Regions from separate parts of the Paenibacillus sp. J22P277 genome, predicted to be linked through region 1. Evidence: riboswitches for the same ligand, from Rfam matches in the RefSeq annotation. Region 1 holds a riboswitch; each other region holds the start of a gene.
What was found. Region 1 has a riboswitch for cyclic di-AMP ahead of AC50YL_RS35105 (resuscitation-promoting factor). Riboswitches for the same ligand answer to the same signal wherever they lie in the genome.
Positions count from the first base shown of each region.

Region 1 (7,733 bases):
CCGGCACTAATGAATGAACAAGAGCTGCGGTTCCCACTACTTCACGGCAATAAGGCATTCGTCTATACTTATTATAGTACAACAATGGCGTACATATTGGAAATAGAATTGTGACATAATTCGACATCGGTTCGAAAAATATGTCGAAATGACGAACGTTGGGAGTGAACGGCAATATGGCAAACGGTCAAGCGAAGGAACGTCTTCCCGAAGAGAAAGTATTCAAGGATCCGGTTCATAAGTACATTTACGTGCAGGATTACTTGATTTGGAATTTGATCAATACGCGGGAATTTCAACGTCTGCGGCGCATTCGGCAGCTGGGCACCTCGTACTTGACGTTTCACGGCGCCGAGCACAGCCGATTCTCGCATTCCCTCGGCGTCTACGAAATCACCCGCAAGATTATTTCCCAATTCGAACGCAGCGGTTATTCCGGCTGGCCGATCGGAGAAAAGCTCGTCGCGTTGTGCGCGGCGCTGCTTCACGATATCGGGCATGGACCGTTTTCCCATTCCATCGAAGACGTCTTCGACACGCATCACGAGGCATGGACCTGCCGATTGCTGCTCGGGGACACCGAGATTAACCGCGTGCTGCGCGAATTCGATTCCTCATATCCCGAGCGGATTGCTTCCGTGATCTGCAAAACCTACCATGAACCGATCGTGGTCTCGCTCGTCTCCAGTCAGATGGATGCGGATCGTATGGATTATTTGCTTAGGGATGCATACTTTACGGGGGTGAACTACGGTACCTTCGATTTGGAGCGGATCTTGCGCGTACTGCGGCCGCATCAAGGACGTATCGTCGTCAAGGAAAGCGGCATGCATGCGGTCGAGGACTATCTCATGTCTCGTTACCAAATGTATTGGCAGGTGTACTTCCACCCGGTTACGCGAAGCTCCGAAATCATACTGCGACAAATATTCCGCAGAGCGAAGGAGTTATATGCCGGCGGCCATGCGTTCGGCTGGATGATGGCGCCCCTGGAGAAGCTGTTCTCCGGAACGATCGACATCGAGGATTACCTTGCGCTGGACGAGGCGCTCGTTCAGACCGCTTTCTCTGCTTGGGCATCCGAATCCGATACGGTGTTGTCCGATCTATGCAAGCGATTCTTGAACCGCAAGCTTTACAAATATATCACGATGGATCAACCCGACGAGAAGCTGTGGCAGGAGATTCGGGATCAATTTCGCGCCATAGGGCTTCATCCGGAATATCACCTGGAAATTGACTTTCCGTATGACATGCCCTACCATGTGTATCGTCCGGGTACGGCCGAACAAGCGGAAAAGGAAGAAAAACCGCCGATTCTGCTGCTCTCGGGCGATGACCGGTTGTCGGAAATATCCGGAAGGTCCGATATCGTCCGCTCCATCACGGGTATCCATCAAGGAAAGTATCACCTGTATTACCCGGAGGAACCGCTGCTTGAATCAGCGCATCTCTTGTCCGCGAAGATACGCGAATTGTTTGCTTTAATGTAGAAAGGGGTTTCGCAAATCATGATGTTAATCGACACGCATACGCATTTGGACTCGCATAAATTCGACGACGACCGCGAATCGGTCATTGAACGGGCACGGGCCGAGGGGGTAGATAAGCTGATCAATATCGGCTTCAACCGGGAGACGATCCCGACGACGATCGCGCTGGCCGAGCGCTATCCGTTCATCTATGCCGCCGTCGGCTGGCATCCCGTCGACAGCATCGACATGAAGCCGGAGGACCTGGAATGGATCGCTTCGCTGCTCGATCACCCCAAGGTCGTCGCGATCGGCGAAATCGGGCTTGATTACCACTGGGATACGTCGCCGAAGGACGTTCAGCAACGAGTATTCCGCCAGCAAATCGCCCTCGCGAAAGCGAAGCGCAAGCCGATCGTCATCCATAATCGCGACGCGCATGAAGACGTGGTGCGTATTCTTCGGGAAGAAGGGGCGAGCGAAGTCGGCGGCGTCATGCACTGCTATTCCGGCAGCTGGGAGACGGCGAAGCAATGTCTCGATATGAACTTCTACATATCCTTCGGGGGACCGCTTACATTTCTCAACGCGCGGGTACCCAAAGAGGTCATGGCCAAGGTGCCGCTCGACCGTCTGTTAATCGAAACCGATGCTCCGTATTTGGCGCCTCACCCGCATCGCGGGAAGCGAAACGAGTCGGCTTTCGTCCGTCTTGTAGCAAATACAATGGCGGATATTTTAGGTAAATCCGTAGAAGAAATTGGAAGAATTACGACCGAGAACGCGATGAAATGTTTTGGAATATCATGAAAATCGGATTGAAAGCAAGCATTTGGATGATATCCGGGGATAAAAATGATTTTTGATCCGAAAATCGCTTGAATCTCTCGTTATTTTCCTTGAAATTCACTAAAATCGTCATTAATCAGTTCTTTACAATGTGCGGCGCTAGACTGTATGATTCATCTCAGAGCAACAAAAGTTGTATTCCTTTTCCAAATAATCGCTTAATCTCCGGCTACCGGAGAGCGGGGGAACCAATTGTTGAAACTGTCTGTATCATGCCGACGGCGGAGACGGTGAAATTCTTCTTGGGGTGAATTTCGCGGACGGACGCATTCAGAATGAAGCGTTCCCGAGCGAATAGGGCGACTCTCGCGCCCGAATCCGACAGCTAACCTCGCAAGCGTCTATAAGAGAGATCAACCTCGTGCATGCAACTCCATGCTGCCTATTTTAAATGGGAAGCCACGAAACAGATCCTCTGTCGTCGGGCTTCTTTTTGTTTGAATATTGCGTAAACTGACGACATAGGGTGTATCGTGGAGGTGGGGCCGGGGAGGAATATGGAAGATGCGTGCTTGCACGCTAATACTACTCTATAGTCGCGTCTAAGTATCATGCGTTACAAAGGCGGCGGGGCTATGTAAGGAGGACCGAAGAAGTGGGAGCACTCCAGCTTAAGGACACCCATGGGAAACGATCATCCAGCATGTCTTTCGCATTGCGATGGAAGCATGAGAATGTGCGTTTAATTGTACTGAGCGCCATGATCTCAATCGCTATGACTTTCATGTTTTTGGTGTTGTTGTACGGAACGGCTGACAAGCATGTCTCCGTAGTATTGAACGGACGAGAAACCATTGTCTCGACGAAACAATGGGTCCTTCAACGCCTACTGGATGAACAAGCCATAACCATTGGCACGCACGATAAGGTGTCGATGCCGCTCGATGGCGGAATAAGCGACGGCGACCGGATCATCATCGATCAGGCGGTCCCGCTTAAAGTGAAGGCTGACGGCAAAGTAAGAACGTTGTACACGACAGAGAGAACTGTACAGGCGGCGATCGATCAGGCTGATATAGCGGTTCGCGGTCAAGACAAGGTAACGCCTTCGCTTGTGGCCGCGCTCGAACCGAACATGACCATCACGGTCACCCGGATCGACAAGAAAGTGTCCGAAACGAGCTACCCCGTTCCCTTCACCGTCGTGAAGAAGGACGATCCGCAGCTTGCGCTCGGCAAACAGAAGCTTGTCCAGTCGGGCAAGCAGGGCAAAGTCGTCAAACGCTACGAAACGGTATTCGCGGACGGCGTGCCGGTATCGCAAATCCTCGTAGAGAAATTGACCCCGGAATCCGCGGTCAACCAAGTCGTGTCGGTCGGGACCAAAAAGCCCGAGCCGAAGGTAACGATGCTGTCCGCGCAGTCCTCCCGGTCGACGTATACGAAGCACGGGGTAACGTTCAACGCGAAGAAAGTGATGAAGAACGTTACGCTGACGGCGTATTCGGCCGGCGTTGCATCGACGGGCAAAGACAAGAACCATCCGGAATACGGCATTACGGCATCGGGAGCGCGCGTTCAGGAAGGACGCACCATCGCGGTGGATCCGAGGGTCATTCCGATCGGCTACTGGGTATATATTGAAGGAATCGGTTTCCGCCGAGCGGAAGATACCGGCAGTGCGATCAAAGGCAGCAAAATCGACGTTTACTTCGACAGCGAATCTTACGCGGACCGGTTCGGGCTGAAGCGGGGCTACACGGTGTACGTGCTGGGACCCAAAAAGCCGGAGTCTCTGTAGAGACCCGGTCGACGGTCCGGCGTTGGTTGAATTCGCCGTCTACTTGATTCATATCGTAATTCATGCGAAAATATGCCATCATAAGAAGGGGCGATGCCTCTTCTTTTTATTTGTTTATCGGAAGGGAAGGAATGGAGCTTCCATGATCAAAGAAATCATTGTCGTCGAAGGCAAGGACGACACGGTCGCCATCAAGCGGGCCGTCGAAGCGGAGACGATCGAAACCGGCGGTTCCGCCATCGGGGAGGCGGTGCTTCGGCGCATCGCGCTGGCGCAGGAGCGCCGCGGCGTCATCATCTTCACCGATCCCGACCATGCGGGCGAGCGAATCCGCAAAATCGTCGCGCAGCGCGTGCCCGGCTGCAAGCATGCGTTCCTGCCGCAGGCGGAGGCGCTCTATAAAGGAGATATCGGCGTGGAGAACGCCTCTCCGGAGGCCATACGGCACGCGCTGGCCAATTTGCGCACGGAAGCCGGCAGTAATGACGGCGGTCTGGCGGAGGTCACGATGGAGGACCTGATGCAGGCGGGACTGCTCGTCCATCCGCAGGCATCGGAGCGCAGGTTGAAGATGGGCAATTTGCTTGGCATCGGGTATGCCAACGGCAAGCAGTTCTATAAACGATGCTCCACGTTCCGGATTACGCGGGAAGAATTCCGGCGTGCGCTGCAGGCGATGGAGAGCGAAGGAGAATCGCGATGACGGAAGGATTCAAAACGACCCAGGAAGTCGGTTCGCCCAAACGGACGAAGGACATTATCGCCCGGTACGGCTTTACGTTCAAGAAGAGCCTCGGGCAGAATTTCCTGATCGATCAAAATATATTGAACAAAATCGTAAGCGCCGCCGAGCTCGACGAGACGAAGGGGGCGCTGGAGATCGGTCCCGGGATCGGCGCGCTCACGCAGCGGCTGGCGCAGACGGCCGGGCGCGTCACGGCGGTCGAGATCGATAATCGGCTCATCCCGATTTTAAGGGACGTGCTGGCGGATACGCCGAACGTGCACGTGGAGCACGGGGACGTGCTGAAGCTGGATCTTCGCGAGCTGATGGAGAAACAGTTCGGCGGGCTGGCCGGCGTGAGCGTCGTGGCGAATTTGCCTTACTACGTCACGACCCCGATTCTGATGAAGCTGCTGGAAGAGAAGCTGCCCCTCGAGAATATCGTCGTGATGATTCAGAAGGAAGTCGCGCAGCGGATGGCCGCGAAGCCGGGGGGCAAGGAATACGGCAGCCTGAGCGTGGCCGTGCAGTATTACTGCGAGCCGGAGCTCGTGTGCATCGTGCCGCATACGGTGTTCATTCCGCAGCCGAATGTCGATTCCGCGGTCATCAAGCTGTCGCTCCGGGACAAGCCGGCGGTCGAAGTGGAGGACGAGGACTTTTTCTTCAGGACCGTCCAGGCCTGTTTCGCGCAGCGCCGCAAGACGATCGCGAACAATTTGACCGCTTATGTCGGAAAGCCGAACCGCGAGCTGCTGGGGCCGCTGCTCGAGGGCTGCGGCATCGATCCGACGCGCCGAGGCGAGACGCTGTCGCTCGCGGAATTCGCGGCGCTCAGCCATGCCCTGCTGAAAGCGGGCTTGCCCGCCTAGCCGAAGCGGCCGCAAAAGATGACGAAGAAGCGCACCATCGGGGGCATCTCCCCATAGGATAGACGAAGAGGTGATTTGCCCATGATGCAAGGGGACCTGGTCGTCCGCAAATCCTATGGCGGGGACGTCCTTTTTCGTGTTGCGACAATCGATCAGCAAACAGCCGTTTTAAAAGGCACGGATTATCGTCTGCTTGCAGACGCGCCTATAGTCGATTTATCGGTCGTGAAGGACGGCGACTTGCCGGTCGCCATCCGGCAGGCGCGGTTGAAAGCCGGAGAATCGACGCAGCGGATGCAGGAGGAGCGGCAGCAGCAGATTCTTCAGCGGGAGCTGCTGCGGGCGCAGAATCAGAGCCAGCCTTATTTCGATGTGCCCGGAAAGGTGCTGCATTTGGACGGGGACAGCAACTACATGAAAAAAAGCATGCAGCTGTACACCCAGATGCGCGTGCCGGCCCATGGCTTATTCGTGCATGAATCGCAAATGGCCGAGGCGGTCTACCGGCTCCTGCCGCAAATCAAGCCGGATATCATCGTGATCACCGGGCATGACGGCGTGCTCAAAAACCGCGAACAAAACGATTTGAACGATCTGATGTCCTACAAAAATTCGCAGAATTTCGTGGATGCGGTCCAGATTGCCCGGGATTACGAGAAAAACCGGGATAGCCTCGTGATCGTGGCGGGCGCCTGCCAGTCGCATTACGAAGCGCTGCTCAAATCGGGGTCGAATTTTGCCAGCTCGCCGGGACGCGTGCTCATTCACGCCTTGGACCCGGTGTATGTGGCGATCAAAGCAAGCTACACGCCGATTCGGGAGACGATCAATTTACCGGACGTCATCCACGGAACGATCAGCGGCATCGACGGCGTGGGCGGAATCGAGACTTACGGGAAGTATCGCGTGGGTCTTCCGAAGCCTCGGACGCTGACGGGAATAAAAGCGACCGTATAGGAATAGATGGCCGGGACAGAATAAAGCATAAGGCTTTGAATAATCAATATTTTTTATATTGACAATTTATTAAAGCCGCTGTTATAATTAAATTTTTTTGACAAATCACCTCTCTTTGGTTATAATGGACAAGGAAAGAGGTGGTAGTGCACAATGGCTAAAAATGCGCTATTGGAGATTAAACGCAGTTTGGAAACCCATGTCGGCTCCAAAATACGTCTTCGTGCAAACGGTGGTCGTCGAAAGACTATTGAACGGACCGGTGTATTAGAAGAAATCTACCCTTCTGTATTTATTGTCAGACTTGATCAGGAACAGCATGCCTTCAAGCGCGTTTCTTACAGCTACGCCGATATTTTGACGGAGTCCGTTGAAGTGATGGTCGACAGCGATGACGGTCAGGTACGCATTACCTATATACAGTAAGAAACAAACATTGGTTTGGCTTTCTTCAAGATGCAAGCAATGATAAGCGCGAAGTCGGCGTTTGCATTGCTTGCATTTTTTTTCGTGGGAATGAGAACGCGCAAAACATCCATACTAACGGTACCATTACGTTTTGAAGGAGGAGACGACTCTCATGTCCCGAAGACGCCGCGGCACGATGAGCGAGCAGCTGAAGAACGAGCTGGCCAAGGATCTGGGGTTTTACGACACGGTGCAAAAAGAAGGATGGGGCAGCATCAAGGCGAAAGACGCCGGCAATATGGTGAAACGCGCCATTCAGCTCGCGGAGCAGGCCGCCGCGAAGCAATACCAGGAGCAGCAGTCGGTTCGTCAGCAGCCGCAAGTACAGTCGGTCCGGCAGCAGGCGCCGTCGTACAATGCACAGCGTTCATACGCCGCCTCGCCGCCGCCTAGAGCGATGACCGCCGCCGCCGTGCCGCCGTACGTCGCGCAGCAAGCGATGGCGAATAATCACCAGCACACGTCCAATATGCATCCGTAACATCGGCCGTATCAAGCTAAGATGGCAAGCTCTGCAGCAGCGGGCTTCCGGCATCTTAGCTTTTCTTATGACCTTTTGTTATAATATGTGAAGTTTAACGATAATGGACGGGTGAATCGAACATGAAAATCTATGAGAAGGCGCCGGCCAAGATTAACCTGCTCTTGGA
Region 1 covers NZ_JBXENS010000015.1:55,919-63,651, reverse strand. Annotated here, with positions in the region: gene AC50YL_RS35115 (HD domain-containing protein) at 177-1,493, shown strand; gene AC50YL_RS35110 (TatD family hydrolase) at 1,515-2,282, shown strand; cyclic di-AMP (ydaO/yuaA leader) riboswitch at 2,467-2,676, shown strand; gene AC50YL_RS35105 (resuscitation-promoting factor) at 2,917-4,062, shown strand; gene rnmV (ribonuclease M5) at 4,205-4,765, shown strand; gene rsmA (16S rRNA (adenine(1518)-N(6)/adenine(1519)-N(6))-dimethyltransferase RsmA) at 4,762-5,658, shown strand; gene yabG (sporulation peptidase YabG) at 5,740-6,615, shown strand; gene veg (biofilm formation stimulator Veg) at 6,769-7,041, shown strand; partial or broken gene AC50YL_RS35080 (small, acid-soluble spore protein, alpha/beta type) at 7,196-7,369, shown strand; gene ispE (4-(cytidine 5'-diphospho)-2-C-methyl-D-erythritol kinase) at 7,687-7,733, shown strand, end outside.

Region 2 (7,733 bases), on a different contig from region 1:
TTTCCGCCAGAGGCACGAACCCGCCCATCGGCGTTAACGATTCATGCATGTTGTTGACGCTGCCGGTCGTAGCCGCCGTCGTCACCGCGGTGAACAAGGCGGACTCGGAGACGCCGAAGCGCACTTCCTTGCCTTCCATGTTGCCGTGAACGCCCATGGCGTCGATCGCGCCGACGCCTCTGTATTCGGAGATGAACACCGTCGCCAGCATGACCAGGAAGATGAAGCTCATGGCGCCGAATACGGCCCAGCCCTGCTTCTTGTTCTTGATCATGAGACCGAAGGCATAGACCAGCGCCGTCGGCAGCAGCATCATGCACAAGATATGGACGAGGTTCGCGAGCGCCGTCGGGTTCTCGAACGGATGCGCCGCGTTCGTGCCCATATAGCCGCCGCCGTTCGTGCCCAAGTGCTTGATGGATTCAAGCGAAGCGACGACGCCCCGCGTGATCGTCTGTTCGCCGCCGCCGAGCGTCGAGGCGTGAACGGCGCCGAGCAGCGTCTGCGGCACGCCTTGGAATACCAGGAACAGCGCGACGATGAAGCTGATCGGCAGGAACACACGCGTGATGGAGCGGGTCATGTCGACGTAGAAGTTGCCGAGGTCGTCCTTGCGGCCGATCAAGCCGCGGATGAAGGCGACCGCCACCGCGAAGCCGGTCGCTGCCGACGTGAACATCGGGAACGTGATCGCCAGCATTTGCGACAGGTAAGACAACCCGTTCTCGCCGCTGTAAGACTGCCAGTTCGTATTGGTTATGAACGAAGTGACCGTATTGAAAGCCTGACCGGCCGGCATGTTGCCGATCCCGTCCGGATTCATCGGCAGATAGCTCTGCAGCCGAAGCACGAGATACATCAGCAGCATCATGACGAAGTTGGATAGCAGCACGGCGCCAAGGTAGCCGCGCCAGCCCATCGATTCCCCTTCCTTTACGCCCATGATCCGGTAAAGCAAACGCTCGACCGGGCCGAATACCCGGTCGAGGCCCGTTTTTTCCTGCGAAAAAACTTTGACGAGATATGTGCCCGCCGGCTTCACCAACAGCATGATGATGACCAGCGTAATGGCAACTTGTACGAATCCCATAGCCATAGCAATGTTTCCTCCTCGTTATTGAAGCAGCTTACTCAAAACTTTTCCGGCTTCACCAATACGAAACCGAGATAGATCATCAGGCAGATGGCGATAATCCCCATTACGACCATGTCGCTTCCTCCTTTGTAGTGGATCCGGCCTCGTTGGCCCGATCCGTTCAGCTAACGCAACTGCTTGGGGAGATCGGCCTCACGCTTTCTCGCATAATTTCTTGAAGCCCCAGAACAATCCGTACAGGACCGCAGCCAAGAGGACCATCGTAAAATCGTTAACCATCCGAGCACCCTCCTCACGAGCCTTTCTGTAGTTAGTCATAACATTTTCCAATCGAAGCAATCTTATGCTAATCCAGCAGAAACGAAATGCTGCCGGTGTTGGAATGCACGATGTGGGTGGCGCCGAGGCTCTTATAGATCAACCGGCCGTGCGTCCGCCCCGTGATGACGTATACCGGCTGATCCGTCCATTTGCGAATCATGCGCAGGTACCGGCAGCACAGCGACAGGCTGCTTTCGAACAAGAACACCTTGCCGACCGGATGATCCGGCATCTCCCACGTATCCGGATCGATCGTATTCACGAGCAGGATGGACGCGATGCCGAGCTTGGACAGCTGCTGCCGCTCCGCGACGCTGTTCGTGATCGCCGTAAACGGCACGCCTTTGACGAGCAGCTGCTTCATGAAATGCTCGCCGGATTTCGTCATGGCCGCGACGACGATCGTTGCCGAATTTGAATTGATTTCCCGTATGTCCACGTCCGCTCCACGCTCCCCTCTTCCGTACTCCGTCATCTTAATCCCATTCCCCATAAAATCGGGGTAAAGAGATCGCCCCCAGGGTGTAAAAAAAATATAAAAACGGCCATGTCGCCGCGGTTCTCCGCCTAGAAAATGACATATGCCTCCGCGTGCTCGAAGCAAAAGGAATGGTCGTGCAGGCTGTCGGACAACGATCGGCCCACCGGCGCCCCGATGCCGCCGGCCAGCTCGCGCAGCGCCGCTTCCGCCGCCAACGACCGGACGTCGCCCCAAGCCTCGTGCTTGATCCGGGCTTCCAGCAGGCCTTCGCTGAGCGTATGGTGCTTGAACCCCTGGAACGCGCAGGCCCATTTGATAAAATCGCCCTTCAAGGCGCATTCCCGGAAGACGCCGATGCCGAGCTCGCCGGAGCCCGTGCCGAGCATCAGGATGCCGCACCAATCCCCGTTTCCGCAGTCCGGCAACAGCAGACGCGCCGTCTCGCGATCGAACCGGAAGCATTCGATGCGCTCGATTTTCACCATATCCATGCGTTCTCTTTGAAGCGAAGCCCTTGTCTGTACGGCGTGCATGCTCATTCACTCCTTCGTGGGATAAAAAAAAGAAGCCGGGAAGAAGAGATGTCTCCACTCCCGGCTTCATGGACAGCGCAAAGAAAAAGGCTGCTTCGCGCGCTTTGGCCTAAGTCGTCTCTCTGGTTCGCTTGCGAGGTTAGCTGTCGGATTCGGGCTAGAGAGTGCCCTACCCGGACAAGCGTTGCTTGTCCGCGATTCACCCCGGGAAGACGCGCCGCCACGCGGCGCCGGCTTCCATTGGTTCCCCCGCTCCCTATAAAGGGATTCAGCGATTATGGGTTGAACGATGATTGCTTGTGATGCTTCTAATCGTAGTCCCGGCGGCGAAAATTGTAAAAAGCCGCAGAAACCCGCATGACGAAATTCTTGTCGGTCAGCGGCAATGAAAGCGCGCACAAAGAATGGTATCGGCGGCATGCCTGCAAATTGCTTTCGTTTTCGGGTGTATCTCCGTTCGCGAGCCCTCCGTCTCGATAAGGTCCGGCGGATATAAAAGCCGACTATTTCTATTGAAATGAACGACTTAAAGGTTTAAAGTTAACCTATAATTTCCCAATGCCCTTATGCCCCAGTCCCTTGATTCCGCATTTTTTCCCGAGGAGGAATTTGGATGAGCACTACTTCTGCGCAAGCCCTGTTCGCCCCCTTCCGTTCCGAAAAGCTCTCGCTCGATAACCGGATCGTCATGGCGCCGATGACGCGCGGCTTCTCTCCCGGCGGCGTGCCGGGCGAAGACGTGGCCGCCTATTACCGGAGGCGCGCCGAGAACGGCGTCGGCCTCATCGTGACGGAGGGGACGCTGATCGATCATCCCGCGGCCGGCGCGAGCCCGAGTTTGCCCCATTTCTACGGGGAGGCTGCCTTGAACGGCTGGGCCGGCGTCGTCGGCGCGGTCCACGAAGCCGGCGGCAAGATCGCTTCCCAGCTCTGGCATGTCGGCATGACCCGCAAGCCGGGAACCGGGTCGAACCCGGACGCGCCTTCCGTCGGTCCGTCGGGACTGAACCTCGCCGGCGAGCAAGCGGGCGAGCCGCTTACCGAGAACGAGATCGCCGGCCTGATCGCGGCCTACGCGCAAGCCGCAGCCGATTCCAAACGGCTCGGCTTCGACGCCATCGAGCTGCACGGCGCCCACGGCTACCTGATCGACCAATTCTTCTGGGGCGTCACGAATATCCGGACGGACCGGTACGGCGGGGACTTGGTGTCCCGGACCCGGTTCGCCGCCGAAGTCATCGCGGCCTGCCGGCGCGCCGTCGGCCCGGACTATCCGATCGTGCTGCGGTACTCCCAGTGGAAGGACGGCGCCTACGAGGCGAAGCTCGCGGAAACCCCCGCCGAGCTGGACCGCTTCCTGCGGCCGCTCGTCGACGCGGGGGTCGATCTGTTCCACTGCTCGACCCGCCGGTTCTGGGAGCCCGCCTTCGAGGACGGCGTCGACCTGAACCTGGCCGGCTGGACGAAGAAGCTGACGGGCAAGCCGACGATCACGGTCGGCTCCGTCGGGCTCGATCTGGAATTCACGCGCCTCTTCCGGGAAGGGATGGGCGCCGGAACGGCCAGCCTCGACGGTTTGCTGGAACGGCTCGATCGCGGCGAATTCGACCTGGTCGCCGTCGGCCGGGCGCTCTTGAGCGATCCCGCCTGGGCGCTCAAGATCAAGCAAGGAAGGCCGGACGAATTGCAGCCGTTCGCGCCGCAAGCGCTCGGAACGCTGTACTGACGCCTAGGCGCTGTCACAAAAAAAAGATTCGCAGACAACGGAAAATCCCGATAGGCAAACGAAGGACCTCCATTTCCGCCGCAAAGCGGAAATGGAGGTCCTTTTCTTGCGATAAATCCGTACTAAGCGGAGCTCGAAAGATCGCAAAAACGAGTTCGGGCAGCCCATGGAAGGGTGAGCCTGCTCGCGCGAGGCGATCGCCGCCTCAGCTAATGCAACGATTAGGAAGGCTCGGCTTGCAGCGTCGTGAACTTGTCCAGCAGCTCACCGGCCGTGGCGGCGATATGCTCGAACGCCGCCGTCGAGCTCCTTGACGCTTTGCGAGTGATGCGCCATGTCGCCTTTGATCCGGTCGATGTCCGCGCCGATTGCCTTCAGCCGGTTCTGCATCAGGCCGAGCTGCGTGCGGATATCTTGGGAGGAGTCGCGACTCTGCACCGCCATGCGCCGGATCTCGGTCGCCACGACCGAGAAGCCCCTGGCCCGGCGGGTGCAGGCGAAGCTGCGGCAGTCTCCGCGGAAACCCGCGATTCGCTCCGCATGCGGCTGCCGCACGCGGATCAAAGCGGGTCTCGGAACTGCTCCGCGTTATGCGCCGCCGCGAATCCGCCCGCCTGGTTCCAGGCCGAGCCGTACGGGTGGGCGCCTCCTCCCCGGAACGGCAGCGCCACGACGCCGGCGTCGCAACGGACGATGCCCTTGCGGCTGCCGTTGATCAGCAGGCCGGTGTCGTCGAACAGCGTATCGGCCAGCTGATACGCGTCCCCCGCGCGGTACGAGAACACGATGCCCCGGCGCGGCCTGCCGGACGCGTTGGCCGCCGAGCCGTGCAGCGTCAGCGCATGATGAATGCTGATGCCGCCCGTCTTCGGCATAATGTAGGCGATGTCGTCAGGATTCGCCGGTTCCTCCCAGTAACGGGTCTCCTGGCAGGCTGCAACGAAGCGTCCGTCCTTCATGTGATTCAGAGGGCCGAGCCGGTGGCTCCCCTTCACCATCTGCATGCAGCCGTTCTCCGGCGTCGCATCGTCCAGCATGACCATGACGGACAACAGATCGGTATTGGTGTGGGGATAGAAGACGTAATCCTGATGCCACGCGAACGCGCCGACGCCCTTCGTCGGCGGCTTCGTCGCCAGCTTGGAATGCTGCAGCTCGATATCGTCGCCGAGCAGGGCGCGCAGCTTGCCCACGATCGCCGGATGCTTCGCCAGCTTCAGAAATGCCGGATGCAGGGACGTAATGCCGAGCGCGTGCACCGTCATCGTCTCGTACTCCTTCTGCGTGCGCAGCGCCGTGATCGGGTCCGCTTCGCACGCTAGCCGCAGCTCTTCGACTTCCGCCTCGCGCAATATCCCGTCGAACACCAGGAAGCCGTCCTCCCGGTACCGCGTGATTTCTTGTTCCGTCAGCCCTGTCTCGTTTCCGTTCGCCATCGTCGATCACTCCCGTGAATGATTGGTCGTCTCTCTCCTCCATCATACGGGTGACAAGAGCCCCCGAGCTATAATAGACTGGGGATAAACTATCAGGATTCGGGGAAAGGTCGTGGCGGGCGTGAACGGACAACTGGATTTTTTCTTCTACAAATCCCATGAAGCGGGCAGCTACGTCGATTATCACAAGCATAGCTGCTACGAGCTCGTCTACTACGTATCGGGGACCGGGACGATGAACCTGAACGGCGGGACGCTGGCCTACGGACCCGGCACGATCACGCTGACCCGGCCGAATTACATGCACGACGAGCGGCATGACGAAGCGACGGAGGTCGTCTTCTTCGGCTTTCGCTACGACGATTTCCCGGTGCAGCTGCCGAACGGCCTTATCCGCGATACGGACGAGCGGTCGATTCTGGCGCTCATGCTGACGATGAAGGAAGAGCTGCTCGCGCAGAAAGCCCATTACGCGCAGCGGGCGAATCTGTTGCTGAACGAGATCATCCTGCTGCTCGGCCGGCAGGCGGAAGCGCCGCAGGGCGACGAGCAGCGTCCCGAGCGGCTGTTCTACGCGCGGCGCTACATGGACGAGAACTATACGCAGCCGCTGCAGCTTCGCACGCTGGCGGAGCTGTCGGGCTACGGCGAGGATCATTTTCGCCATCTGTTCAAGGTCCAGACCGGATTGTCGCCGGGGCAATACCTGCTGCGCAAGCGGCTGGAAGCGGCCAAAGGGCTGCTGCTGAATACGACGCTGACGATCAGCGCGATCGGGCTCGAGTGCGGCTTCTCGACGACCTCGCAGTTCATCGAGCTGTTCCGCAGGGAGCTCGGCGACACGCCGTTGCGCTACCGGAAGACGCGCTGACGCCAAGCCGCTGCGTTGCCGGAAGTCGGCCTGACCCACGCCGGACGCCTCTCTGCTTCATCAACCGCAGAGCGAGTGCCGACTGCCGACTGCCGCCGCCCGCAAAAAAAGACGGCAGGATCGCTCCCGCCGTCTTCCATCCTCATGCGCATGCAACCGTTACTCGCTCGAATAAACCGAGAAAATCAAATCCCGCTTGCCGTCATTCTCGGTCGCCCACGTCTTGCCGCCGTCGAGCGACAGCTTCTCGTATCCGTCCGCGTACGGATCGTTGTCGCTGTAGGCGAAGCCGTAGTTGTTGTCCGTCGATTCCGTGTCCGCCGATTTCGGCGATTTGAGAATCAGGCCGTATTTCTTCGTCGTATCCAGGTTCTTCAGGCGCGGATAGATCGAGTACGGACTCACGCTTCCCGGGATGTTATACGCCGGCAGCGAGGCCGAGAAGATCTTGTCCTGCGGGTTGTCGTTCGCGTCCAGCGTGACGAGGTCGAAATAATAGGCGTCCGCCGGCACCGCGCTCACGTAGCTCTCGTAGATGTACACGTCCAGCTTCGGCAGATCGCTCTTCGTCAGCTTGAATACCTGCATCCGCTGCACGCCTGCGCGGATATCGGAGTAGTTCGCGTACTCCCCGTTGCTGTCGTCCTGCACGATGCTCGGTCCGCCGCCGCCTTTGATGTTATACGCTTCGATCTCCTTGATCGACGGAATGAAATAGTTCGTCTTCATGAACAGCCGGATCTTGGACGTCGTGACCGTCTTGAAATCGATCGTCTTGTCATCCCCGACCGTAAAGCCCTTCGTGATGTCGACGTAACGCGAGCCGTCCCAATACTGCAGCGCGTAATTGGCGATTTGGAAATAGTCGCCCTTGTATTCCTTCACCACGATTTGATTGACGGCCGTCGGTTTCCCGAAATCGATCTCCGCCCATTCGTCGTTCTGATGCTTGTCGGCGGCGCTCCATCTCGTGGACAGCTTGCCGTCCGTCAGCATCGCGCCCTCGTAGCCGGGATCGCCCCATGTGGACGATACGTTGACCGGTTTGCCGAGCGCGAGATTGACCGGCGCGTCGCCATTGCCGTTGCCCGGGCCGCCGTTCGTCACCTTGATGATCGCCGTGCCGCTCGGCGGTAGCGTATACGTGAACTGCCCCTTCGCCTTGCCGAGCCCTTGCCCCGAATAAATCTCCGCCAGCGCGTAATTCGCGCTGCCGTTCAAGCCGAGATCGGCCAGCTTGACGGTGATCGTCGCTTCGTTCTTGGCGTC
Region 2 covers NZ_JBXENS010000002.1:35,986-43,718, forward strand. Annotated here, with positions in the region: gene kdpA (potassium-transporting ATPase subunit KdpA) at 1-1,090, opposite strand, end outside; gene AC50YL_RS04970 (potassium-transporting ATPase subunit F) at 1,132-1,209, opposite strand; gene AC50YL_RS04975 (hypothetical protein) at 1,443-1,892, opposite strand; gene AC50YL_RS04980 (hypothetical protein) at 1,985-2,431, opposite strand; cyclic di-AMP (ydaO/yuaA leader) riboswitch at 2,545-2,715, opposite strand; gene AC50YL_RS04985 (NADH:flavin oxidoreductase) at 3,045-4,157, shown strand; gene AC50YL_RS04990 (hypothetical protein) at 4,422-4,622, opposite strand; gene AC50YL_RS04995 (phytanoyl-CoA dioxygenase family protein) at 4,718-5,593, opposite strand; gene AC50YL_RS05000 (AraC family transcriptional regulator) at 5,715-6,464, shown strand; gene AC50YL_RS05005 (galactose-binding domain-containing protein) at 6,624-7,733, opposite strand, start outside.
Region 2: another riboswitch for cyclic di-AMP. It lies ahead of AC50YL_RS04980 (hypothetical protein); the one in region 1 lies ahead of AC50YL_RS35105 (resuscitation-promoting factor).

Region 3 (7,733 bases), on a different contig from region 1:
ACGCTGTCCGCCATGTCGCGCGTATTGCCGGTCATGCTGGCATAGACCAACAATGCCTTCTGATCCAAGTCGCTCACTCCCACAGGCAATGGCTGCCCTTTATTGGTTGATACTGATAATCATTATCAGTATATTGAGAATGATTGTCAATCACAATTCGTAAGCAGCCATCAAAAAAAACGCGCCCGCCTTCCGGCAAACGCGTTCCTCTTCCAAACGGCGACTTCCGCACCGCCGCTATCGTCTTCCCCCATGCGGGTTCCATGATCGCGGCGGGCATAGCGCCGTGCGGTTATACGTTCAAGGCTTCCTTCAATTTATCCGGCGAGCGTTCCCACCAGTCCGGATTGTTGGTCACGAGCAGACTCTTGAGCGCCCGCTTGTCTTGCTCCCCAAGCTCATCCAACACGAAACGGCGCTTGATGGCGTAATCGAGGTTGTTCACGTGCTGCGCGAGAATCTTCCATCCGCGTCGCGCCTCCGTATCGATCAGCATCGGGCAAGCCGTCGCGCCCGCGTAATACGAGCCTTCCTCGTTGCGGTCGACCGCGACCCACACGATCCAGCACGGCCGCCCGTTCGGCACGTCCTCCTTGTTCGGACTGAACTTGATGCCCTTCTCGATCTTGCTCTTGGCGTGCATCGCGCCCACGTCGATGTAAGCCTCGCCTTTATCGATCATGACGCAGGCCACGTCGCTCAGATCGATCGTCCCCGCGCCGAAGCCTCTATGTTCTTTATTGCTCACCACGTTGAGAGAAAGCGACCTTTTCTCTTTCTTCTCCGGCGGCTGCTGTCCGTTATCCTGTTCGCTCACGTACCGATCAACTCCCGTCCCAAGCCTTCATAAAAAACCTTGAATTCCGCTTCCGGCGCGGTTTCCCCGCCATGAAGCCCCGCTTATTACGTCAGAAAAAAAACGCGCCGCGCCGCTGCGAAAAGGGCCGCCGGCGTTTCTTCCAACCTGTCCGCACTTTAATTCCATTTTAGCTAATAATCTCGGAAAAGCAAACATATACATGCCTTAGAAGCTTGTCAACGGGAGGGAATCATGGAATGAATCCACGCCGCGCCAAACGTATTCTGCTCTTCGTTCTCGCCGCCGCGCTGATCGGGGTCACGGCCAAGGAAGGGTTCGGAGATGCCTGGGTTTCGCAATATACGTTCGCTTCCGCCCCCGCGAAGAAAGACGCCGCGCCCAAACCGGCCGCGCCGCCGACGCAGCAGCCGGACAGCGTCATGCAGCCGACGCCCGTCTCGCTCAGCAAACGCGTCACGGAGTACCACATCGACGTGAACCTGCAGGAGGACGCGCACATGCTTCAAGGGGAGCAGTCCGTCACGTGGACAAACCCCGGCAAACAACCGGTGTCCGAGATGTATTTCCACCTCTACCCCAACGCCTTCCGCTCCAAGAACACGACGTTCATGCGCGAATCCGGGGGGCAGCTGCGGGAGGACAAGGCCACCTCGGACAGCACCGGCTACATGAACCTGCTGACGCTCGAAACGACGGAGGGCTACAGCCTCCTGCCGCGCCTGCATTACGTGCAGCCCGACGACGGCAATCCGAACGACCTCACGCTGGCCAAGCTTAAGCTGCCGACGCCCGTGGCCCCCGGCAAGAGCGTCACGCTGCGGATGAAGTTCGAGGTCAAGCTGCCCGAGGTGTTCGCCCGCATGGGCTACTCCGGCGACTTCGTCATGGCGGGGCAGTGGTTTCCGAAGCTCGCCGCTTACGAGACCGCGGGCACGAGGGGCCGGGCCACGGAAGGCTGGAACGCGCACCAGTATCACGGCAACTCCGAATTTTACAGCGACTTCGGCATCTACAGCGTGAAGATCAACGTGCCTTCCACCTATAAAGTAGCCGCTACCGGCTTCCAGGCGAAGGCGTCCATCGTGGACGGGGGCCGCAGGACGTACCAGTTCTACGCCGACGACGTGCATGATTTCGGCTGGTCGGCCTCGCCCGATTTCGTCTATTCCGAGGAGCCCTTCTCCACCGAAGGCGTGCCGGGCGTGCGCATCAAGCTGTACCTCGATCCGCTGCACGCCAAGTACAAGGACCGCTACCTGCACGCCGCCAAGTCCGCGCTCGCCAAGTACGCGCAGTGGTACGGCGCCTATCCGTACACGACGCTCTCCGTCGTCGTCCCGCCCAAAGGCGGCAACGGCGCGGGCGGCATGGAATATCCGACGCTCGTCACCGCGTTCTCGGCGGAGAACGACAACCCCGGGTACGACCTGGAGCGCACCGTCGTGCACGAGATCGGCCATCAATACTGGTACGGCATGGTCGCCTCGAACGAATTCGAGGAAGCGTGGCTGGACGAGGGCTTCACCTCCTACGCGGAAGACAAAGTGATGGAAAGCGAGTACGGCGTCGCGCCCAACCTGCCCGTGGAAGCGAGCTACATGACGGACCCCGCCCCGCTCAAGCAGCTGTCCTGGTCGTATCAAGACAACAGCCACTACGCCGAGAACGTCTACATCCGCGCCAAGCTGGTGCTGGTCGGGATCGAGAAGCAGGTGGGCGAGGCGACGATGCGCAAGATCATGCGGACGTATTTCCAGAAGTACAAGTTCAAGCATCCGTCGACCGCGGATTTCCAGCGGGTCGTGGAGACGGTCACCAAGACGAAGTGGAACGATTATTTCAGCCACTTCGTGTACGGGGACGAGATGGCGGACTACTCCGTATCCTCCATTCACGTGACGCCCGTCAAGCAAGGCGGCAAGACGGAGTACGAGAACGTCGTGCTCGTCAAGAAAACCGGCGGCAGCGTCGGCCCCGTGACGGTCATCCTCCATTTCGCCGACGGCACGGTCATGCCGAAGGTATGGGACGGGCAGGACAGCCACGTGCAATACAAAATCGTTCACGGCTCCAAGCTGCTCTGGGCCGCGGTCGACCCGCAGAACGACAACGTGCTGGACAACAAGCACATCAACAATTTCCTGAAAGCCGACCTGGCCGAGAAAACCCGTACGCGCTGGAGCGTCGGCCTGACGAAGCTGGCCGAGACGATCTTCTCCTCGCTCGCCTGGTAACGCCCGCCGTATGAATAAAGGAGGTGATTTGCGGATGAGAACGCATATCAAGCAAGGCTGGCGGCTGACGTCGAAGCATTTGTACATCATCATCCTGCTGTTTCTGTACGAACTGATCTGGGGCTTCTTCCTCTACCGGACCATCGAGAACATCGCGGTCCCGCTGCTCAAGCGGTTCCCCGACGCCTACGCGGCCAACAGCGGCGCGATCTCGCTCTTCTTGACCGAATCGCAGTTTCAGCTCATGAAGACCGACCTGATCCGGCCTTACGCCCTGCTGTTCTGCGGACTGCTGGCCGGCCGGATGCTCGTCACGCCGTTCCTGAACGCCGGCCTGTTCCACTCCCTGCATCACGTGTCCGAGGAGAAAGGCACGAAATTCCTAAGCGGTATCCGCAAAGCCTGGAAACCGGTCGCCCTGCTCTACCTGCTCGAGACGGCGCTCACGCTCGCGCCCGCCTGCTGGCTCCTGCCGAAGGCGCTCAAGCTGCTGCTCTCGAGCGGCACCCTGACGGAATTCGCGAAGCAAGCCGGGCCGTGGGCGGGCGGCTGGCTCCTGTGGGCGGTCCTGCTGCACCTGCTCTTCCTCGCGATGCAGTTCGGCGCCGTGACCGGCAGCGGCTCCATGCGGGCGCTCTGGAGCGGGATCGCCAACTTTCTCCCTTTCGCCGGGGTGTCGCTCGCGATGTGGGGCATCGGCGCCGTGCTCAGCATGACGATCGCCTCCGTGTCGATGCTGTGGGCCGGCCTGCTCGCGCTCGTCCTGCACCAAGGCTACCAGCTGCTGCGAACGATCATGAAGGTGTGGACGGTAGCCGCCCAGTACGACGCCTGGCAGTCGAAGCAATCCTAGCTGCATGTCTTCGCGCCCTTGCCTGCACATGAGATAGAGACGAAAGACCCGTCAATTCATTCGAAAAGCATAGGACTTAAGTTTCGCCCCATCGACCCGCGATGGGGCTTTTTGGCATATGCACGCGGCTGCGGGGCAGACAAGCTTTGCGGGATAAATCCGATTTTCCGACAACGGCCAAAAAACGCCGTTCCCACCCGGAAAACGGCGCCGCTATACGAAAATGAGAGGCAAAAAGTTTCACTCTAATAATTTTAATTTGTGAACAAAACGTGAACTCGGAAGGAGAAGCGACAAAATGATCGAATAACTTTCCCTGAGAAATGAAAATTTTGCCGAATTCCCATCTTGGGAAACGGGGGAACCATTCTGGGTGAATTGATCCCGACAGCCGTTCGTGCGCATATGCGGCTGCCAGAGGCGATCATAGGGGACCTTCAACCGAACCCCACAGCTAACCTCGTAGGCACTGGAAGGAGTTTCCCGTTTTGAAGAAGTTCTCTGCTCTGGTGATCGGACTTGCGATGCTCTTCATCTTTCAGGCCGGCAGCGTGTTCGCCGACTCGAAAATGGACGGCGTCATCAAAGATCTGATCGGAACACCTTATGTTTACACCGGCACGACCACGAAAGGGTTCGACTGCTCCGGATTCACGATGTACGTGTTCAAGAAACTCGGCGTCGACATTCCGCACGCATCCCGTTCGCAGGCTGGGCTGGGCAAGAAAATCGCCAAGGGCGATCTGATCCCTGGGGATCTCGTATTCTTCAATACGACGGGAAATGGCATCTCGCATGTAGGCATCTATGTTGGCGACGGCAAGTTTGCGCACGCTTCTTCCAGCAAAGGCGTCACGATCAGCGGACTTAGCGAGTCCTATTACGCGAAGCGCTATGTAACGGCTCGCCGCGTAATGAGCCCGCAGACGTTCGAGAAATATGCCGACGATCCATCCGACGAACCAGGCGACAACGATTCCGACGAATAATTCGGGCAACATGCATGAATAATGCCGGTCCGGTCAGGGGTGCGACCCTGCCCTTCGGGATTGCGGACAAAGCCGTCGCTGCTTCTCCTTCGGGACAAGCAGCCGCGGCTTTGTTTGTTTATATCAGGTGCACGGGCATGCCGCCTGCCGATTCAGGCGCGCTCGTACCGGACCCACCAGAAGGTCGGTCCGACCTGGACGTTCAGCGCTTTGGCATGCGGCGTGAACAGATCGCGCAGCTGCGCGGGCGTCTCGCATCCTTCGCCGCGGCGGTCGGCCAGCACGACGGTCGCGCCCGATTCGAGCCGCTCGTGCCAGAGCCGCAGAAACGCCCGCCGCTCCTCCCCGGAGAGCTCGCCGAGACAGAAGCAGGCCAAGCCCGCCTGGAACTTCTCCTCCACCGCGTTCAGCTCGGCCTGCTTGACCGCCACCGACACCGGCGTCGTGAGCCGCGGCGTGCGCGGCCCCGCGACGCGAAGCACGCGCTTGCCGGCCAGCGTGTCTTCCACCTCGTATTCCAGCCGCCTCCATTCCGCGAAGCGCTTCTCCAAGCTGTCCCGCCATTTCGCCATCCTCCCGATACCTCCCGCTGCCCGTACGCCGACGCTGTTGTCGTAAAACTATATGTATGCGCGCAAGCTTGCTTATTGAACCGCCTTTTTGGCTCCGCTGGGCTCGTCCGACGTCTGAAAAGGAATGGTTTGACGCATGATGAATACTAGAATGATAGACTGTACGTAAAACGATCTTCTACTGAGATGAAGGAGCTGCTGCCGCATGTCCTCGACTCCCTCCGCGCTTGCGGAGTTCCATCCGACGCTGGCCGGGTGGTTCCGCCAAACGTTCGGCGAACCCACGCCCGTGCAGCATGACGCCTGGGCGTCCATCGCCGCCGGCAACCATACGCTCATCGCCGCGCCGACCGGTTCCGGCAAGACGCTCGCGGCGCTGCTGCCCTGCCTCAGCCGCCTCGCGCTGGCCAAAACGCTGGCCATGGCGCAGGGAACGGGCTGGAAGCCCGGCGTGCGCATAGTCTACATTACCCCGCTCAAGGCGCTTAATAACGACATTCAGCATCATTTGGTCGGATTTCTCGAAGAAATCGAAGCCTACGGCCGCGAGGCCGCGAACGAAGCCTGGCCGGGCCTCCGTACCGCGGTGCGCACCGGAGACACGCCGCCGGGCGAGCGGGCGCGCATGGCGGTCCGGCCGCCCGACGTGCTGGTCACGACGCCGGAATCGCTGTACCTGCTGCTGACATCGGACAAGGGCCGCCATATGCTGCAAACCGCGGAGGCGGTCATCGTGGACGAGATCCATAGCCTTGCCGGCGACAAGCGCGGGGCGCATCTGTCGCTCTCGCTGGAACGGCTTGCGGCGCTCTCCGAGCAGGCCGTGCAGCGCATCGGCGTATCGGCGACGCAGAAGCCGCTTTCGCGGGTCGCCCGATTTCTGGGCGGCTGGGCGCCGGCCGGTACGGGCGGCATGGACGCGGCCCTGAATAGCGACGGCGGCATGAACGGGGACGCCCATCCGCTCGGTTATTCGCCGCGGGCGGTCGTCATCGTGGAAAGCGCCATGATCAAATCGATCCAGGTCCGCGTGACGATGCCGGACCTGAGCCGGCCCGCGCGCACGCGCGAAGGCGTCTGGCAGCCGATCGTCGAGCGGCTCATGGCGCTCATGGCAGGCGCGCGCTCCGTGCTGCTCTTCGTGAACAGCCGCCGGCTGTGCGAACGGCTCGTGCTGCGGCTCAACGAGCAGGCCGGGCACGAGCTGGCGCGCGCCCACCACGGCAGCCTGGCGCGCGAGCGGCGGCTCGAGGTCGAGCGCATGCTGAAGGCGGGCGAGCTGCGCTGCCTCGTCGCGACCTCGTCGCTCGAGCTCGGCATCGACGTCGGCCACGTCGACCTCGTCATTCAGGTCGACTCGCCCAAGGCCGCCGCCGCGGGCATTCAGCGCATCGGCCGCGCCGGCCATGCCGTGGGCGACGTCAGCCGCGGCTATATCGTCGCGCGCCAGCGCGGCGAGCTGCCGGAAGCGGCCGTGCTGTGCCGCAGCATCGCGCGGCGGGAGATCGAAGCGATCACGCTGCCGCACGAGCCTTTGGACGTGCTGTCGCAGCAAATGGTGTCCATGACGGCCGCCGCGGATATGACCGTGGACGCGCTGCACGGGCTTATCGCGCGGAGCGAGTGCTACCGGGGCTTTCCGCGCGAACGGCTGGAGGCTGCGCTGAAGGTGCTGTCCGGCTTCTATCCTTTCGCCCGTCCGCTGATCGACTGGGACCGGGAGACGGATACGCTGCGCAAGCGCGCCAACACGGCGATGGCGTCCGTGACCGGCGCGGGCACGATTCCGTCCAGCTCCGCCTACCCCGTCCACCACGCCGACAGCCGCGTCCATCTGGGCGAGCTGGATGAGGAATACATCGCGGAAAGCCGCGTCGGCGACGTCTTCCAGCTGGGCACGAGCTCGTGGATGATCAGCCGGATCGAGAACGACCGCGTGTACGTGCAGGAAGCGCCCAACCGCTTCAGCGAGATTCCGTTCTGGCGCGCGGAGACGGGCAGCCGCAGCGTGGAGGTGGGCGTGCGGCTGGGCGGTTTTCTCGCGCAGCTGGCCGATCGCCTCCGGCTGGACGCCTCTTCACCGGGCGACGAAGCATCGGACAAGACGCTCGAGGATGCGGCGATCGCCTGGCTGGACGACGAATACGGGCTCGACCATTATTCGGCTTCGGAGCTGATCGACCTCGTGCGGGCGCAGCACCGGGCGCTCGGGCTGCCGACCGATCGGCGGATCATCGTCGAGCATTACCGCGATCTGATGAACCA
Region 3 covers NZ_JBXENS010000010.1:186,779-194,511, reverse strand. Annotated here, with positions in the region: gene AC50YL_RS31900 (flavodoxin) at 1-68, opposite strand, end outside; gene AC50YL_RS31895 (YwhD family protein) at 293-817, opposite strand; gene AC50YL_RS31890 (M1 family metallopeptidase) at 1,057-3,054, shown strand; gene AC50YL_RS31885 (hypothetical protein) at 3,089-3,907, shown strand; cyclic di-AMP (ydaO/yuaA leader) riboswitch at 4,231-4,391, shown strand; gene AC50YL_RS31880 (C40 family peptidase) at 4,396-4,896, shown strand; gene AC50YL_RS31875 (hypothetical protein) at 5,049-5,468, opposite strand; gene AC50YL_RS31870 (DEAD/DEAH box helicase) at 5,674-7,733, shown strand, end outside.
Region 3: another riboswitch for cyclic di-AMP. It lies ahead of AC50YL_RS31880 (C40 family peptidase); the one in region 1 lies ahead of AC50YL_RS35105 (resuscitation-promoting factor).

Region 4 (7,733 bases), on a different contig from region 1:
CTTAATGGAATCGACCGCCATGTGACGGAAGGCCTGCACTTGCTCCCGCGTCATTCCTTGCTCCGAAGCGCCGATCCGTCCGTTCTTGCTTTCGATCGGATTGTGGCGAACGCCGTACTTTCCGACGACGTTGTTTCGAATTTGAATGATGACCGTCCCCGCCAGCGAATGCAGCAGCTCTTCTTCCAATTGTTTGAACACGTAATCAACTTGTCGAGTTAAGGCCATTTCATCCTGTTCCATGTGTGTACGCCTCCGCCATCCCTGATTTAGATGTATTTTCCATCTCATCCAATAGACCTATTATAGGACAGGCTACTCGATCTTACAACAGTTTTTTTACAAAAATCTTACAGATTTTTAGTACTTTCGACACCCAAAATCATAACCTTACAGTTCTTTCGACATGATCCGATCGTATGGGACTTATATAGACAAAAAACGGAGCGGTGATATAATAGGATTATTTCAAAATTAGGGGGAGCAAGCATGATGCAATGGTTCTCTGCTTTATCGATTCGCAATAAGCTGCTGACGGGCTGCTACGCCATCGTCGGCATTTTCTCCGTCGCGCTTATACTTGGTTTGCTTTTGACGGGCGGCAGCGTCGTACTGGGACTTTGCATTATCGCGATCGCCGCAATCGTCACCTTCCCGCTTGTGCGCGTAATCGAGACAGCGCTTACATCTTCCATCCAGGACATGACTTCGATCGCGTTCGGCATCGCCAAGGGGGACTTCACGCAGAAGGTCGACGTATCCTCTACCGCGTCGCTCGGCGAGCTCGGCCACTCGTTCAACAGCATGGTGGACAAGCTGCGCGATATTTTAAAAGAAACCTCGACGATATCCAGAGTCGTGAACGATACGAGCCGAAACATCTTCGATAAGAACGTGGAGCTGAAACGGGTCATGGAGCAGGTCGCCGCTTCCGCGGGCGAGCTGGCTACGGGCGCCAACGAGATCTCCGAGGATGTCGGCGACATGGCCGATTCGATTCGCGAGATCGAGGAGAAGGTCAGCGCCTACGCCCATTCCACGCAAGAAATGAACGAACGCTCCGAACAGACGCTGAGCCTCGTGGCGCGCGGCCGCCAAGCGGTCGACAGCCAGTCGCTGGGCATGAACCGCAACGTGGAGGCGACCTTGAAGGTCGCGGCAACGATCGAAGACCTGGCGCGGAAAGCGCAGGGCATCTCCTCCATCACGCGGACGATCTCGGATTTGGCGGAGCAGACGAACCTGCTGTCGCTGAACGCCTCCATCGAGGCGGCCCGCGCGGGCGAGCACGGCCGGGGCTTCGCGGTCGTCGCCCAAGAAGTGCGCAAGCTTGCCGAGGAATCAACGTCCTCCACGAAGGAGGTATTCACGCTCGTGCGCGACATCGATGCCGGCGTGCAGCAGGCGATCCAGAACATCAAGGTCAACGAAGAAGTCGTCCAGCTGCAAATGCAAATGCTGCGCGACTCCGAGCATGTATTCACGGAGCTCGTCACGAGCGTCGAGTTCATCACCGCCCAAATCGCCCAGTTCTCCAGCGAAAGCGATGCGATGCTGGACAGCGCCCGCAAGATCTCCGGCGCCATCCAGAACATCTCCGCCATCACGCAGCAATCCGCGGCCGGCACGGAGCAGGTGTCCGCCTCGATGAACGAGCAGATCGGGTCCGTCCAGGCCGTCGTCTCCGAAACGGAGAAGATGCAGCAAATCGTCATGCAGCTGCAGCGTACGATGTCGATCTTCAAGATCTGATTCATGCCCGATGTCAAAAAAGCCGCCCCGGTTACCCGGGGCGGCTTTTACGTGCGTTTTATTTGGCCTGCCATGAAAACTACATATCGTCCGCCGCCAATCAATCGCGACGCAAGCCGTTGACGGAGGAGCGAATCTGCCTTACGCCGACATTCCCTTACAGTCCTTTGCCGTATTCGTAGCCGACCGCATGCAAGAAGGCGCGCGCGATCACCGCGTGGCCGATTTGATTCGGATGGACGCGATCCCATGCCAGCGTTCCGGCATACAAGTGCTCCAGCACGCGCCCGAATGCGGCCTGCGTGTCGACGAACAGCGTGCCGAATTTGTCCGCGACGCGCTTGACCGCCGCGCCGTACCGGTCCATCTGCGCCCGCATCAGGTCGTCCGCATTCGGCTCGATATAGAACGGCGTCATCAGGACGAGTCCCTTCAGCTGCGGCAGCGTCGCCGCGACGAGCGATTCCAGCGTGGCTTCGTATTCGTCCAAGTACACATGCGATTCCTTTATCGTCGGCGAGTCGAATTGGCGCCATACGTCATTCGTGCCGATCATGACGGACAACCAGTCCGGCTTCAAATCCACCACGTCGGTCTGCCAGCGGTTCTTCAGATCGCGAACGGTATTGCCGCTCGTCCCCATGTTCGTGACGCGGATGCCGCGCTCCGGATACGTCGAGGACAGCAGCGCATCGACGACGCCGACGTAGCCTTTGCCGATCGCGTCGAACAACCCTTCGCCTACGGGCCGCGCGCGGCTGCAATCCGTGATGGAATCGCCGATCATGACCAGTCTTTCATTATTTCCGATGAGCATCTTCGTTTGCCTCCCTTTTAATTGGACGCCAGGAAAAATTGAATCGTCTTGTCGGTAAAGCCCGGCAGCCCTTCATGTCCGAAATCCGGATAGATCTCCAGCCGCTTCGGCGCGGTGATTTTGTTGTACGCCGCGAACTGCGTGGACGGCGGACAGATCGTATCCATCAATCCGACGGCCATCATGACCTCGCCCTGAATCCGGTCCGCCAGATGCTGAATATCGATGTACCCGAGCTTGGTGAAGATCTCGTCCTCGCGCTTATGCTGCGGATCGAAATGGCGGAAAAACGTGCGCAATTCCGCATAGGCGTCCTTGGCCAGGTCCATCTCCCATACCCGGCGGTAATCGCTCAGGAACGGGAATACCGGCGCAAGCTTCTTGATTCTCGGCTCCAATGCGGCGCAGGCGATCGTCAGCGCGCCTCCTTGAGAGCCGCCCATGGCGTAGACGCGCTCGGCATCGACTTCCGGACTGTCGATCGCGATTCCTGCCAGCTGCGCGCAATCGAGGAAAACATGCCGAAACAGCAGCCCGTCCGGATCGCCGTCCAATCCGCGGACGATATGGCCGTTCAGCGTGGTCCCGGACACGCCGCCCGTGTCCTCGGAATAGCCGCCTTGTCCGCGGACGTCCAAGGAGAAGATCGAAAAGCCGAGCGAGACGATGCCGAGCTTGTCCGCCCACTCTCCCGCATTGCCGCTGTAGCCGTGGAATTGCACGACGGCGGGATGCGGCGCGTCAGAGCGGCGCGGCCGCGCGTACTTCGCGTGAATGCGCGCGCCTCTGACCCCCGTGAAAAACAAATCGAAACATTCCGCCGCAGGCGTCTGGAATTCACACGGCACGAGCTCGATCGCCGGGTCGACCGCGCGCATCTCGGACAGCGCCCTTTCCCAGTAAGCATCGAAATCGGCAGGCTTCGGGTTGATTCCTGAATACGTTTGCAATTGGTGAAGCGGCATATCGATGTTTGGCATCTTCAATCCCCTTTTCGCACGTAATTATTCCTTTTTATGTTACGTGCTCGGTCCACCGCTGTAAAGTGTTGATTCCGATTTTTCGGTGAATGCCCGGCGCGGCCAGCGGGCAAAATGACTTCATTAAGGAGGGAAGGCCATGCGGATGTTTAGCGGGGCGAGGAAAGCGCTGTTGCTGCTGGCGGCTTGGACGTTATTGACCGCCTCCTCCGATGAAGGACGGGAGTTCGGCGCCGTAACGTCGCATGCGGCCGCGGCGGAAAGCGGCGTCCATAAGCTTCAAGAGCCCTCCGATGAAACGGACGCCTTCTCCGGCGCCAAGCCCAAGAAACAGAGCCGAGCGAAATCGATGTCCTGGGTAACGCTGCAGAAGCGCTATCCCGGCGCCTTCGTCGTCTGGGGCTCTCGGCGGTACCGGAAAGTAGCGCTTACGTTCGACGACGTGCCGGACCCCAGATACACGCCCCAGGTGCTGGATACGCTGGCACGCTATAAAGTAAGGGCGACCTTCTTCGTCGTCGGCCAGCGGGCGGCCGCCAATCCCGCCCTCGTCCGGCGCATGAGCAGGGAAGGACATATCATCGGCAATCATTCGCTCAATCATCCCGTGTTCTCCCGGATCTCGCTGTATGCCATGCAGCAGCAAATCCTGCGCACGGATTGGATTCTGAGGCCGTTGGCAGGCTACAGCCCGAGGTTCGTCCGCCCGCCGTACGGGGAAATCACGCCGGCGCAGGTGGAATGGCTCCGGGGCGGAGGCTATACCGTCGTCAATTGGGACGTCGATTCCGAGGATTGGCGAAGCCTGGACAGCAACGCCATCCTGATCAACATCAAGCGAACGCTTCAGCCGGGCTCCATCATCCTGCAGCATGCCGGGGGAGGCGCAGGCCAGGATCTGTCCGGCACCGTCGCCGCGCTGCCGCGGCTTATCAAGCTGCTGCGAAGCAAAGGATACACGATCGTCACGCTGCCCGAGCTGCTCGGCCGTCCGGCCAATCGCAAAGGGGAATAGAATGAACGAAACGGCAGTCCCGAGGGACTGCCGTTTGCCGTATGACGCCTATTTATCAAGTACGAAGACCTTGACGGATTGAAAGCCGAAATTGCTTGCTTGCTCCTGCGATTGCGGAACGAAAATATCGATTCGGTTCCCGTTGATGGCGCTGCCTTGGTCGGACGCGACCGCCATCATGCCTCCTGACGGGAGACCGTTATGATCGTAGCCTGTAATATACAATTTGCTTCCCATCGGAATGACGTCCGGATCGACCGCGATCGTTCCGAGCTTCAGCGGATTCCCGAAGTAGTCGACCGCTCCCCAGCCGTTCTCGGAGGCTGCAGCCGTATACGCGCTTGCTTTTGCCTGAACGACGTCCTTGTAGACATACGACTTGCCATTCACCGTAACGCGATCAGCCTGCGGCTTTTGAACGGTCGCTTTTCTCGTCTTGGAAGTCGTCGCCGTCTTTTTCGGAGCGGCTTTCTTCGCCGGGGCGACTTTTTTCGCCGGAGCGACTTTCTTTGCCGATGCAACCTTTTTCGCTGCCGCTTTCGGAGCTTCTGCCGTTTTTTTGGCTGCCGGCTTCACGGCTTGTTTATCGGCCGCGAGCTTCGTCGCTTTCACCGGCGCCATCGATTTGGCCGTTGCGGCCGCCGGAATAACCAGCATCAAGCCTTCGTAAATGTTTCCCGCGTCGACGAAAGGATTCGCCTGCTGAAGCAGATCGACGCTGACGCCGAATTGGCTCGAAATCTTCCAGAACGTGTCGTCGTCCTTCGCCTTGTACTTGGCCTCCGCATGGGCCGCCGCGCTTTGGGCGAGAATGACCAGGCTGAGCGCTGCTGCTACAACGCTCTTCTTCCAGTGGATATTCATGTTGTCGATTTCCTCCTTAGTTTACGGCCATATGCCTGAAAAGCGGGCATAGGACGTCATCGCGAGAGCGACAGATCCGCTTAAACGGAAGCGGAACGATGATGTCGTCATCGCATGCGGCCTGCGAGGTTAGTTGTCGGATTCGGGTCGAGGAGTTCGACCCTACGCACGTAAACGCGCGATTCACCCCAGCGCCAAGGCGCGGTGAACCCGTCATGTGATGTCCATCAGATGACGGGAACGGAGCAATATGACTTGCTCCAAAAGATCCCCCGTACGAGTAACGTTTCGGCTCGCGTAATAGAATAACACAATTCGAACGGACAATCCTACCGGTAAATCCGCCCATCGGACGAACCGCGGCATCGTTTCAATCGATTTTGGGCAAATGCACCGTCACTGTCGTCCCTATGCCGGGGCGGCTGGAAATGTCGATTTTGCCGCCATGGCCTTCGATGATACGGTAGCACACCATGAGTCCGAGCCCGGTTCCGCTGTCCTTGGTCGTGAAGAACGGACCTCCGAGCAGCGGCAGCTGCTCTTCGGGAATGCCGACCCCTTGATCGGCGATCGAGACGGCAATCCCGTTGCCTGCGGATTTCAAATCCACGACCACCGTCCCGCCTTGAGGCATCGCTTCGATGGCGTTTTTGAGCACGTTGACGAACACCTGCTTGAGCTGGTTCTCCTCGCAGAGCAGCGACGCGGAATCCGTGTCGTAATACGCGGTCAGCTGCACGTTGTTCATGATCGCCTGCGTCTCGAGCAGCGTGAGCACGCTCTGGATCGTCTTGATCAGATCATGCTTGCGGAACTGATTCGCCTGCGGCTTCGCGAGCGCCATGAACTCCTGCACGATGGAGTTGATCCGGTCCAGCTCTACGAGCATGATGTCGAAATAATCGTGGTAGCTGTCGATCCGCGTCTTGAGAAACTTGGAAAAACCGATGAGCGAAGTCAGCGGGTTGCGGATTTCGTGCGCGATGCCCGCGGCCATCTGCCCCACTACCGACAACTTCTCCGACTGAATCATCGCCTCTTCGTCCTTCTTGCGGTCGCGGATGTCGCGAAATACGCTCTGCACGACCGTGCCTTTGCCCGGATAATCGCGGATGCGGGTGCTCGAAACCTCGACGTCGATCACTTCGCCCGTGGCGCTGACCAGCTTCGATTCGGCAAAATCGTTGGGCTCGTCCGTTTCGAAGACTTGCATAAGCCGTTCCTTCGCGGTTTCTCTTACATCGGGATGGAGGTAGTGAAGAAAGGGCTTCGACAGCAGCTCCGCTTCCGTCAATCCGAGAATGCGCAAGCCTGCCTGATTCGAAAAAATAACCATTTCGCCGTCGTGGACGAAAATGGGTTCGGGCAAATATTTGATCAGCCGCTGATAGCTCGTGGCATCCGGATGAAGCCCGCGTTCCGCGTTCCCGCCCGGCTTCAGCGCCAGCTTTCGTTTCAATGCCGAAGCAAGCACGCGATTGCAATAAACGGCTTTGCGCCTCATATCCCAACCTCCGCAACGATTATCCTAACGAATTCGCTCCCGCTAAGCTAATCCCTTCGGCATTAGAAACAATTAATATTGGGCCTTCATGCCAGCGATCAAGATCTCGATGCCTTCGCCGAAAATCGGAAGAACGCGCGCGATCAGCTCTTCGGTCGGCCCCGTATGCCCCCCGTACGTGCTGACGAAGCCTTCCATGTAATAAAAAAGCACCCGCGCGCGGTTCATAAGCTTCTCTCCGTCGTCGGCCGGATCGAGAGGAAGGGTCAAACGCAGGGAATCCCGCATGTGCGCGAACAAGCGGTTGCGGATGACGTTGATCTCCAGCGCCGGAGCGGGGTCGTCGACCCGCACGGAACCGGACATGAACAAGACCGTATGTAAACTGCCGCTGCTCAGGCTGAAGACGACGTAACGGCTGCAGATGCTCTTGAGACGTTCGAGCGGCGTGCTGTCCATCTTCGCCATCTCCGCGAGAAAATCGTTCTCCAGTTCCAGCAGCGAAGGAATGGCGATATGCTGCAGCAGCTCTTCCTTGTTCTTGAAATACAAATAGATCGCCGTATGCGAGCAGCCGGCCCGCTTGGCGATTTCGCGCATCGTCACGTGCGGGTAGCCCTTCTCGGCGAACAATTCGGCCGCGGACTGCCGGATCGCCGCTTTCATGTCCTCGGTCATTTGTTTTCTTCTTGTTGTCGTCGTCATCGGTTTGGACCCCTTTATTTTTTGATAACCATTGGTTATATATTAAACGGGGACCGCCCAAATGTAAAGAAAGCGGCTCCAGGGAGCCGCTTTCCG
Region 4 covers NZ_JBXENS010000004.1:240,949-248,681, forward strand. Annotated here, with positions in the region: gene AC50YL_RS14435 (O-methyltransferase) at 1-243, opposite strand, end outside; gene AC50YL_RS14440 (methyl-accepting chemotaxis protein) at 493-1,752, shown strand; gene AC50YL_RS14445 (SGNH/GDSL hydrolase family protein) at 1,910-2,569, opposite strand; gene AC50YL_RS14450 (acetylxylan esterase) at 2,587-3,549, opposite strand; gene AC50YL_RS14455 (polysaccharide deacetylase family protein) at 3,689-4,564, shown strand; gene AC50YL_RS14460 (3D domain-containing protein) at 4,613-5,428, opposite strand; cyclic di-AMP (ydaO/yuaA leader) riboswitch at 5,533-5,732, opposite strand; gene AC50YL_RS14465 (ATP-binding protein) at 5,799-6,932, opposite strand; gene AC50YL_RS14470 (TetR/AcrR family transcriptional regulator) at 7,005-7,637, opposite strand.
Region 4: another riboswitch for cyclic di-AMP. It lies ahead of AC50YL_RS14460 (3D domain-containing protein); the one in region 1 lies ahead of AC50YL_RS35105 (resuscitation-promoting factor).